One region of the Lentibacillus cibarius genome, then DNA from elsewhere that is predicted to be linked to it. Evidence: predicted binding sites of a transcription regulator. Region 1 holds the regulator's gene; the other holds the start of a gene.
What was found. The regulator Rex, encoded in region 1, represses fermentation and respiration genes when NADH is low (regulators of the CRP and FNR family bind a similar motif). The targets are predictions, from matches to a motif close to TTGTGAAATATTTCACAA.
Positions count from the first base shown of each region.

Region 2: a site for Rex is predicted at 1,512-1,529, ahead of FFL34_RS14135 (TIGR04053 family radical SAM/SPASM domain-containing protein). Genes of this name have one in related genera too.

Region 1 is NZ_VCIA01000001.1:2,267,282-2,272,251, forward strand. Features, by position in the region: gene FFL34_RS11090 (ABC transporter ATP-binding protein) at 1-1,519, opposite strand, end outside; gene moaC (cyclic pyranopterin monophosphate synthase MoaC) at 1,660-2,154, shown strand; gene FFL34_RS11100 (redox-sensing transcriptional repressor Rex) at 2,157-2,795, shown strand; gene FFL34_RS11105 (YdiK family protein) at 2,843-3,040, opposite strand; gene FFL34_RS11110 (CPBP family intramembrane glutamic endopeptidase) at 3,105-3,812, opposite strand; gene groES (co-chaperone GroES) at 4,073-4,357, shown strand; gene groL (chaperonin GroEL) at 4,410-4,970, shown strand, end outside.
Region 2 is NZ_VCIA01000001.1:2,877,508-2,882,477, reverse strand. Features, by position in the region: partial or broken gene FFL34_RS14140 (undecaprenyl-diphosphate phosphatase) at 1-204, shown strand, start outside; gene FFL34_RS14135 (TIGR04053 family radical SAM/SPASM domain-containing protein) at 314-1,456, opposite strand; gene FFL34_RS14130 (DUF2249 domain-containing protein) at 1,603-1,833, opposite strand; gene FFL34_RS14125 (ISLre2 family transposase) at 2,276-3,625, shown strand; gene FFL34_RS14120 (Crp/Fnr family transcriptional regulator) at 3,879-4,571, shown strand; gene FFL34_RS14115 (DUF2249 domain-containing protein) at 4,862-4,970, shown strand, end outside.

The DNA.
Region 1 (4,970 bases):
TAATGAAGTACCGATCGTGGGAAACGAATAGAATCGTTCCGGGAAAGTCCATTAAGGCACCCTCAAGCACTTCTTTACTGTCAATGTCCAGATGGTTGGTTGGCTCATCGAGAATGAGGAAGTTGGCATTTTGCATCATGAGTTTCGCTAGTGATAAGCGGGCCTTTTCGCCACCGCTAAGCGAATGGACAGGTATCAGGACATCTTCACCCGAAAATAAAAAATTCCCTAAAACGGTACGGATATCCTTCTCATCGGTGTCCGGGTATTCATCCCATAGTTCGTCCAGCACCGTTTTGGAAAGGGTTAGTTGCTGCTGTTCCTGATCATAATAGCCAATCTCTACATTGGTGCCGAGATTGATAGTGCCTGCAGAAGGCTGAACTTGTCCGGTTATCGTTTTTAGTAACGTTGTTTTACCGACACCATTCGGGCCAGTTAACGCAATGCGCTCACCGCGGTTAGCATGAATCGTGACGTTTTGAAACACTGGATCATTCTCATATTGAAAGCTGAGCTGATCAATCTTCAATACATCATTTCCACTTGTTCGGTTGATCCGGAAAGTGAAAGAGGCCGACTTTTCGTCCCCTTTAGGCTTGTCTATACGTTCCATCCTTTCCAGCTGTTTCCGGCGGCTTTGGGCACGCTTTGTTGTCGATGCACGGACAATGTTCTTCTGAATGAAATCTTCCATCTTTTTAATTTCGTTCTGCTGTTTTTCATACTCCTTTAGTTCCTGTTCGTAATCGAGTGCACGCTGGTTTAAGTAATGGCTGTAGTTCCCGTTATATTTTTTTGATCGATTCCGGGAGATTTCATAAACCACAGCTGCCGTTTTATCAAGGAAATACCGATCGTGTGATACAATGACGATTGCTCCGGGATAGCTTCCTAAATATTGCTCCAGCCATGTCATGGTATCAATGTCCAGATGGTTGGTCGGCTCGTCTAATATTAGCAGATCAGGCCTTTTAAGCAGTAGCTGCCCGAGAGCGAGCCGAGCTTTTTGTCCACCGCTCAGTTCATTAACCGGTGTATCATATGGAATGTCACCGAAATTCAAGCCTGTCAAAACTGCTTTAATATTTGCCTCATATTCGTATCCGCCGTCCTCCTCGAACTTTTGCTGCTTTTTGTCGTAATCTGCGAGCAGCTGTTCATAATTCGTATCTGACAGAGAAGCCGTCTGTTGCATTTTTCGCTCCATTTGTCTTAAATCCTCTTGCTGCTTTAACAAATGATCGAAAACCTCCAACATTTTATCCCAAATCGTTTTATGGGATTCAAGGCTGGTGTGCTGCGTCAAATAGCCAATGGTAAGATTTTTCGGTTTGAATAGCTCGCCACTATCATGGGAAAATTCCCCCGCCATTATTTTTAGTAAGGTTGATTTACCGGCACCGTTTCTCCCAACAATAGCAATCCGGTCATTTTCTTTAATCTCCAATTTTATATTCGCTAAAATTTCATCAGCCCCAAATGATTTGGAAACATCATTAAGCTGCATTAGTATCATGATTTTTCACCTCATTCATCATGTGTCTATCGTATCATGAATTGACTGGGTAATCATCATGTGAAATTCATCACGACTTTTTTGTGTTTTTTTGTTAGAATGGATAAAGGATTACTTACAAATTAGATGGAGTTGAGCAAATGTCTGAATTCACACATTTTAACGAACAGGGCAGGGCAAGAATGGTCGATATTAGTGAAAAGAAGGAAACAGAACGAACGGCTACTGCTGTCTCAAGTATCCAATTAACAAAAGAAATATATGAAAAGATAAATGCGGGAACAATGAAAAAAGGAGATGTATTGGCTGTCGCTCAGGTAGCGGGAATTATGGCAGCCAAACAGACGTCTGACTGGATTCCGATGTGTCACCCGCTGCAATTGAAGGGAACGGACATTACGTTTGACTGGAAAATAAAAGATGGCGTTTATGAACTGCAAATCGCAGCATCCGTTAAAACAAAAGGTTCAACCGGTGTAGAAATGGAAGCTTTAACAGCAGCGTCAGCGACAGCGCTTACAGTTTACGATATGTGTAAAGCACTTGATAAAGGAATGATTATCGGTCAGACGTATCTTGTTACCAAAACCGGCGGAAAATCAGGTGAATATCATCGGGACAACAAGGGGGACTGACAGTGGATAATAGTAAAATACCGCAAGCGACTGCTAAACGACTACCACTTTATTACCGGTTTTTGAATAATCTCAACCATCAGGGAAAGAAACGTGTATCTTCAAAAGAGTTGAGTGATGCAGTTAAAGTGGATTCCGCGACGATTCGTAGGGACTTTTCCTACTTTGGTGCATTGGGAAAAAAAGGGTATGGCTATAATGTGGAATATTTGCTTGGCTTTTTCCGGAAAACACTGGATCAGGATGAACTGACCAACGTCGCTCTTATTGGGGTAGGAAACCTCGGAACGGCTTTTTTGCATTACAACTTTATGAAAAATAACAATACAAGAATCATGATGGCATTTGACGCGGATCCGAATAAAACGGGTACAAACAGTGACGGTGTACCGATTTATCATATCGATGATCTTGAAGAAAAAATGGGAGATGTACGAGTAGCGATTTTGACCGTTCCCTCTAATGCGGCGCAAGAAATCACAAATAGGCTGGTGGAATTTGGAATAGACGGAATTCTTAATTTTACGCCCGCAAGAATAACAGTCCCATCCGATGTTCGTGTTCATCATATCGATTTAGCAATTGAACTACAGGCACTCGTTTATTTTCTGAAGCATTATCCATTAGCTGAGGATGAATAAAAAGCCGATACTGAAGTATAAAAAAGAAGCAGTGCAACCGTTTAGCACTACTTCTTTTTCCTTTTTATTTTGAGATGGATAATCATCATCCGGATTCCGACACCAATGTCAAGTGTTGCAATAATTGCAAGTATAATCGTCGGAAAGTTCCAGACTGATCCGTCCGTAATGCGTACGGCAATGCTAACGAACAGTGCTCCTACAAGAAAATATATCATTGCCATCGATTTCGGTGTCATTCGCATAATAATTATTACCCCTTAGAAATGATAAGTCTCAGCTAAAAAGAATGCATGTAATAGCCGGGTTTTATGGTGTCAGTGCCATCACAATAGTCTCCAGTTGCTTTTGCAAATCTTCCAGATCCAATGCAAGCGATAAAATTACGGATATGGAATTTAAGCTCATATGAACAATGATAGGCACGATAATACGCTTCGTTTTCACATAAAGAAATGCAAATACAAAGCCCATGGAAGCGTAGACAAGCGTATGCTCAGGTTCTCTATGAATAATGGCGAAGATTAACGCCGACAGTGCCGCTGCAATAAAAAAGTTCGTCCGCTTGTAAAGTTCTCCAAAGATAATCTTCCGGAAAATAATCTCTTCTAATATTGGTGCTATAATAGCTGTAACGATGACAAAAATAGGTGCCACTCGGGTAATGTCCATAATCATTTGGGTGTTTTCCGATTCTGGTTTCACACCTAAAAAAACTTTTTCAATACGCGAAGCAATGCCATTAGCAAGATATGCCATGAAAAGTCCGGCAATAGCCCATAGAATAATTTCCCCCGTTGATAGTCCGGAATCTGCTTGGTTCCGGGTCATTTGCATATCCGGGCGCATGAGCCACAAGACAACGACCAGGCCGGCTATAAAACTGAATACGGACCAATAAATCGAGGCTTCCGTGATTCCTAACGGTGTTAATACGTACAGAAGTGGTGCAAATGCTAACACGGAAAATTGCATAATTATATACGTCAAAATCACATACCAATACCGTCTTGCCAAGATAAAACGACTCCTTTATTTTTTTATTTCTACAGTATATGCTTCAACTCAATTCTTCTATTATAAAAACAGTATTAACTATTTTATCATAATTTCCAAATACCTTATAATAGAATGGCAAGCGTGATGTACTTGAAAATTTTTTAAGAGACAATGCTTGCATTTTTTAGTTGAATTTTATAATATAATAATTGGACTTAGCACTCACTACATTCGAGTGCTAATAAAAAAACTGAAAAGGAATTAAGGAGGTTGTCGGCATGATTAAACCACTAGGGGATCGAGTTGTCATCGAGCTTGTGGAACAGGAGGAAACAACCAAAAGCGGTATCGTCCTTCCTGATTCAGCACAGGAAAAACCGCAAGAAGGAACTGTTGTAGCGGTTGGTTCCGGCCGTACAGCAGACAATGGAGAAAAAATGGCACTTGAAGTCAACGAGGGTGACCGTATCATTTACTCCAAATTTGCCGGAACAGAAGTGAATTACGACGGCAAAGAATACTTAATTATGCGTGAAAGCGACATCCTGGCAGTTATCAGCTAACCACCGGAATGTCAGCAAATAACATATAACAAACTGAGGAGGGCGATTAATCATGGCAAAAGAACTTAAATTTAGTGAAGACGCTCGTCGTGCGATGCTGCGCGGTGTGGACACACTTGCAGACGCCGTTAAAGTCACATTGGGACCAAAAGGCCGCAATGTTGTACTTGATAAAAAATTCGGTTCACCATTGATTACAAATGATGGTGTCACGATTGCTAAAGAAATTGAACTGGAAGACCATTTTGAAAACATGGGTGCACAGCTCGTATCTGAAGTTGCATCCAAAACAAACGATATTGCCGGTGATGGTACAACAACAGCTACGGTTCTTGCGCAGGCGATGATCCGTGAAGGACTGAAAAACGTTGCATCCGGTGCTAATCCGGTAGGTATCCGTCGCGGTATTGAAAAAGCAGTTGAAGTAGCTGTTAACGAACTGAAAGGCATTTCTAACCCAATCGAAGGCAAAGACTCTATTTCCCAAGTTGCTTCTATTTCTTCTGACGACGATGAAGTCGGCAACCTGATTGCTGAAGCGATGGAGCGCGTTGGTAATGACGGGGTTATCACAATTGAAGAGTCTAAAGGCTTCAATACGGAACTGGAAGTA
Region 2 (4,970 bases), 610 kb from region 1:
ACCATGATGTCGGCAAAAGATCTAATTAGTGGTGATAGTGGCTTTAGTGTGGTGGCCATACCAGTGATTCTCGCATTTGCCGCGTCGATTATAGCAACCTATTATTCACTGCGCTGGTTCATGAACATTATGGCCCGGGGTAATCTCAAATATTTTGCTTTTTACTGTTTCGCGGTTGGGCTGCTCGTCATTCTGTTTTTGTAAATGAGCCTGCAAACCAAATACGCAGCATGAACGTGGCTTAACCTTGCAAGTAAAGTTATATCGCCAAATATTATAGCTTCTTATCTTTCAAAAAACATCCAACTGCTCATCAGTTGGACGTTTTTTGTTTTCGTTCACGTTTATGCTGCTCGCGCCATGCTTTGGGAATATACACGCAATACGGTTCGCTTTCCATGTAGTCACCTGTCACATTGTAAGCGCGTGATCGGGAACCACCGCACACATGACGGAACTCGCAGACACCGCATTTTCCTTTGTACTTGTCAGGATCCCGCAAGTTTTTAAACACTTCCGATTCGCGATAAATCACCGGCAATGGGGTCTGACGTACATTACCGCCCTTGACTGGCAGCAACCCACTTGGATATACATCACCTGTATGGGAAATAAATACAAAGCCATTACCGTCATTGACTCCTTTAGGCGCGCGGCCCAATCCATCAATCTGTCCCGTTTTCCCACTCATTAGCGCATCTTCATAGCGGATGGTGTCGTCCGAATGTTGACTTTCACGCATCTTTCCCTGGATAACCACCCGCCGGTAATGCTGGGCAGCGGTTGTTTTAATATCGAACGGTACCCGCTTGGATAGTTTATACAACCAGCGTAGCACTTTTTCATGTTCAGCAGGGGATATCATGTCGCTTTCCTTTCCACGTCCGGTCGGTACAAGGAAAAAGACACTCCATAGAACACAATCAAGGTCCTCTACCATTTGTGCCATCTCTTCTAAGTAATCCACATTGTACCGGGAAATGACGGTGTTGATTTGCAGCGGCATTTCCAGTTCATGCAAATACTTAATCGCGTTCATCGTCAAATCAAATGAGCCCGAGGTGCCGCGGAAATAATCATGAACCTCCGCACAATGGCCATCAATGGAAAATGCCCAGCGTGATAGTCCAACATCTTTGGCTTTTTGCATGGCTTCTTTTGTGACATTCGGTGTGGCCGACGGTGTCATGGATACCCGCACACCCTTTTTCACAGCATAATCCGCAATGTCAAACACATCCGGGCGCATGAGCGGGTCGCCACCGGTAAACACGAGCATCGGATTATCCATTTCATAAATATCGTCAATCAGTTTTTTTCCCTCGTCAAATGTCAATTCCAACGGATGCCGGTGATACTGTGCCTCGGCTCTGCAGTGCAGACATTTTAGTTCACAGGCTCGCGTCAGCTCCCAAATAACGATAAACGGATTTTCATTGTAATCCCGTGGAAACATGTTACCCCTCCTGAAGTATTTCTGCATTTAGTGTAAAAGATTTTCTCGATAATAGATATGACATTTTTCACTTATTGTCCATTTGTCATAAAAAGTACAAAATTTCGCCCCCGGATGAAAAATATCCAGAGGCGACAATTTTATATTTATTTCTTACCTATAGATACGCGCCACATCGACGGACCTTCTTCCAAGTATTCCCAGGTAAATGTCCCTTCTCGTTCAATCATTAATTGATAATGAAGCGGTTTCGGGTCATGGTCATTCGATAGTTCCATAAACTCTCCGGAATTCAACCCATCGAACACTTCAAAGATTTTCGGATGTCTATTACGCGGGTCAATTTCAGGTGCATGTATTTTAGCTGTGAATTGCATTTCTTTCATTGTCAATCCCTCCATCTTTTTGTTGAGCAACTCCATGTTATAATGTGATAACCATTAAAGAAGTGATTGGCGACATCAATTGCTTATGATATTTATCACTGAACAAAAGGCAAAAATGCCCCGGTTAGCGAAGGCCATGCCCGCGGAAAGCGTGTCACCTTTCATGAAGGACAACGGTAGCATGAATGAAAACATAACGTCCATGTTTTACTTGCCTACATCGAATGATGAAATCGACTCACGTTAGTTAGAGTAAAATGTTTATGGGAGAACATATACCTCATCTTTGGTGTTGAAGTCGGAAGACTTCTACGCCAAAGATGAGGCCAGCAAGCGAAGCGCGGTAGTTTAAAGGGTGTTTTACATGAAAAAGAGGACCTTTTCTTGTATAGTTAAGTCTGCTACAACAACAACTATAGAAAGAGGTCCTCTAATGAAAGATATCATATCTGCGCTTACAATGAAAGAATTAGAACAAATTACATACCGTGCATTGCAGGAAAGTTTTTCTCAGGTGATGGCACAGACGTTACAGGAAATAGATGAGGCGATTGCTTCAGAAAGGGATAAGCAACGATTTTATTTGAAGGATAAAAGAACATTAAAGTTTGAGTCCGTCTTTGGGCAGGTGGAACTGAAAAGAAATTATTATCAAGATAAAGAGACGGGAAAGTATGTCTATTTATTGGATCAGTATTTAGCTTTTGACGGCACAAAGGGAATGAGTCCGGTGGTGCAAGATTTGGCTATTGAACTGGCTGTAACAGGCGTTTCCTATCGACAGGCTGGGAAGGCAATGGAGAAGCTTTTGGGCTACCCTGTCATCAGTCATGAAGGTATACGCCAGCAGCTTTTGAATACGGAGGTTGTGCCGGAAGAGTCAGTGCCACTCGAACAGGATGTTGTATTCGTGGAGGTGGACGGGCTTTATACGAAAAGCCAAGAGAAAAAGAAAAAAGGCAAGGAAATTAAGATTGCCAGTGTGCATCAGGGCTGGGAAATGAATGGTAAACGAGCAAAGCTGATAGAGAAGCGACATTTCATTCATGAAGGAAATCTGCCGTTCTGGGAAGAATTTGAGCAGTATCTAATGGCTACTTACGAGTATGATCCGACCAGGCACCACCTCGTTATTAATGGGGATGGAGCGAAGTGGATCACATCCTGCCGGGATCATTTCCAGCATAATGCGACCTTTGTCATCGACCGTTTTCATGTTGCCCGGGATGTGCAGCGTTTGTTTCGGGGTCATTCAAGATACCGCTCCATCCGAAAGAAACTAGCAAGCTATGACTGGGAAGGTTTCATGGTGGAATTAAACAGTGCGGTGGGTACGCTTGAAAATGAAAAGAAGGAAGAACGGCTGGAAGAGTTAATTGCCCAGCTTTCCCAATATCCAGAGGCACTGGGAGATTACCGTGAAAAACTAAAAGAGAGGGGCATAGATACAACAGGATTCCGCCCGATGGGGAGTGCAGAGGGAACGATGAGTGTGTTCGCTAGAAGGCTCAAAAACGGGCGTAGTTGGAGTGATAAAGGGCTTGATAAATTCATCGATATCATGGTTGCCCTCAAAGATAATCTGAAGATAAAAACGCTGCAGGGGATACTTGAACAGACGCAGGAATTAATACAGGAAAGCAAAGAAGAAAAGCCGCCTAAACACTTTGTAGAAAAGCTAAAAGAAAGTGCTGCAGAAGCAACACGCAACAATCTGGGTTATCTGAGGCAGGCTATCGGGAAACCAATTACAGACGCATTAAAAGGATTACGGGGAATTTGAAAAAGTAAAAAAGCACCAACTGATTAAAATGATATAAACATGAAACCGTTACCAAAAGTTGACTAAAACAATACAAAAAAGGGACTTGAAAAAAATCTCCCACAAGTACTTGACTCAATCCTCACGTTATAAAAATTTCACATTTAAAGCAGGAAGTGATATATTGTAAGGTACGAAAAAAAGTTGATTGAACATATTAATGTTAACATACAGCCTTTTACCACAAGCTGTTATAAAGGAGAGTTTACGCGGATTGAATATAGCTACTATACAAGAACTGCTGCAACGATTCCCTTTATTCAAGGATCTGACGGACGATGAAATGCAGTCAATTGTTGATTTGGCTAAACATCGTATGTACCGTCATGGTACCCATATATTTATGCAAGGCGACCCCTTGACAAACGTTTACTTCATCCATAAGGGAAAGGTAAAGATTTATAAAACGGATTTCCATGGCAAAGAACAGATTGTCAACGTATTGCAGCCCGGCGATATGTTTCCGCACCAAGGATTTTTTAGACAGGATGACTGTCCGGCACATGCCGAAGTGCTGGAGGATGCGATTTTAATTTACATTCCCATCACTTCATTTGAAAATTTCCTGATTACACATCCGGAAAGCAGTATTAAATTATTTCGGGTACTTGGAGACATCATTGTTGATTTGCAAGGCCGGTTAGAAGAAAAAATTCTTCATAACACTTATGAGCAAATTATCATGCTTCTATTGCGATTAGCTAAAAGTTACGGGAAAGAAACAAAGGATGGCCAGGTTAAGCTAACTACCCAATTTACAAACAGAGAACTCGCCAACATGATTGGTTCAAGTCGAGAAACGGTCAGCCGCACCCTGACCCAGCTAAAAAAGCAGAAGTTGCTCTCATCCGATAATAACGGTGCCATTGTACTCGATACCGAAGCATTGGAAGACGAATTATTTTAATGAAACAGATCATCCAAAAGAGGTGATCTGTTTTTTCATTTTAAGAGGTTTTTAACTTTGAATCGAAAAAATATAATCGACATGTTCAACCGTGTCAAGCTACCAGTGGACCTCCCATTAGTAGTTCGCCGTCTCCGGTTACTTTTTCATTCCATTCCAACGACCTCAAATCACAACCCTTCATGACAAAATTGTTACGCCAGCCGAAATGTGACACACATCACTACTTCCTATACTGAAAATCATTATCATTGAAACAAACGAACTTCTACTACAGATGGGGTGATGTGATGGATAACCAAGAGAACATGGTGGAACTGGATGTTCGCCAAGACTTGGCCATGAAAAAAGAACCGTTCGACAAAATTATGGGAACGGTGAAAAGTTTAAACAATGGTG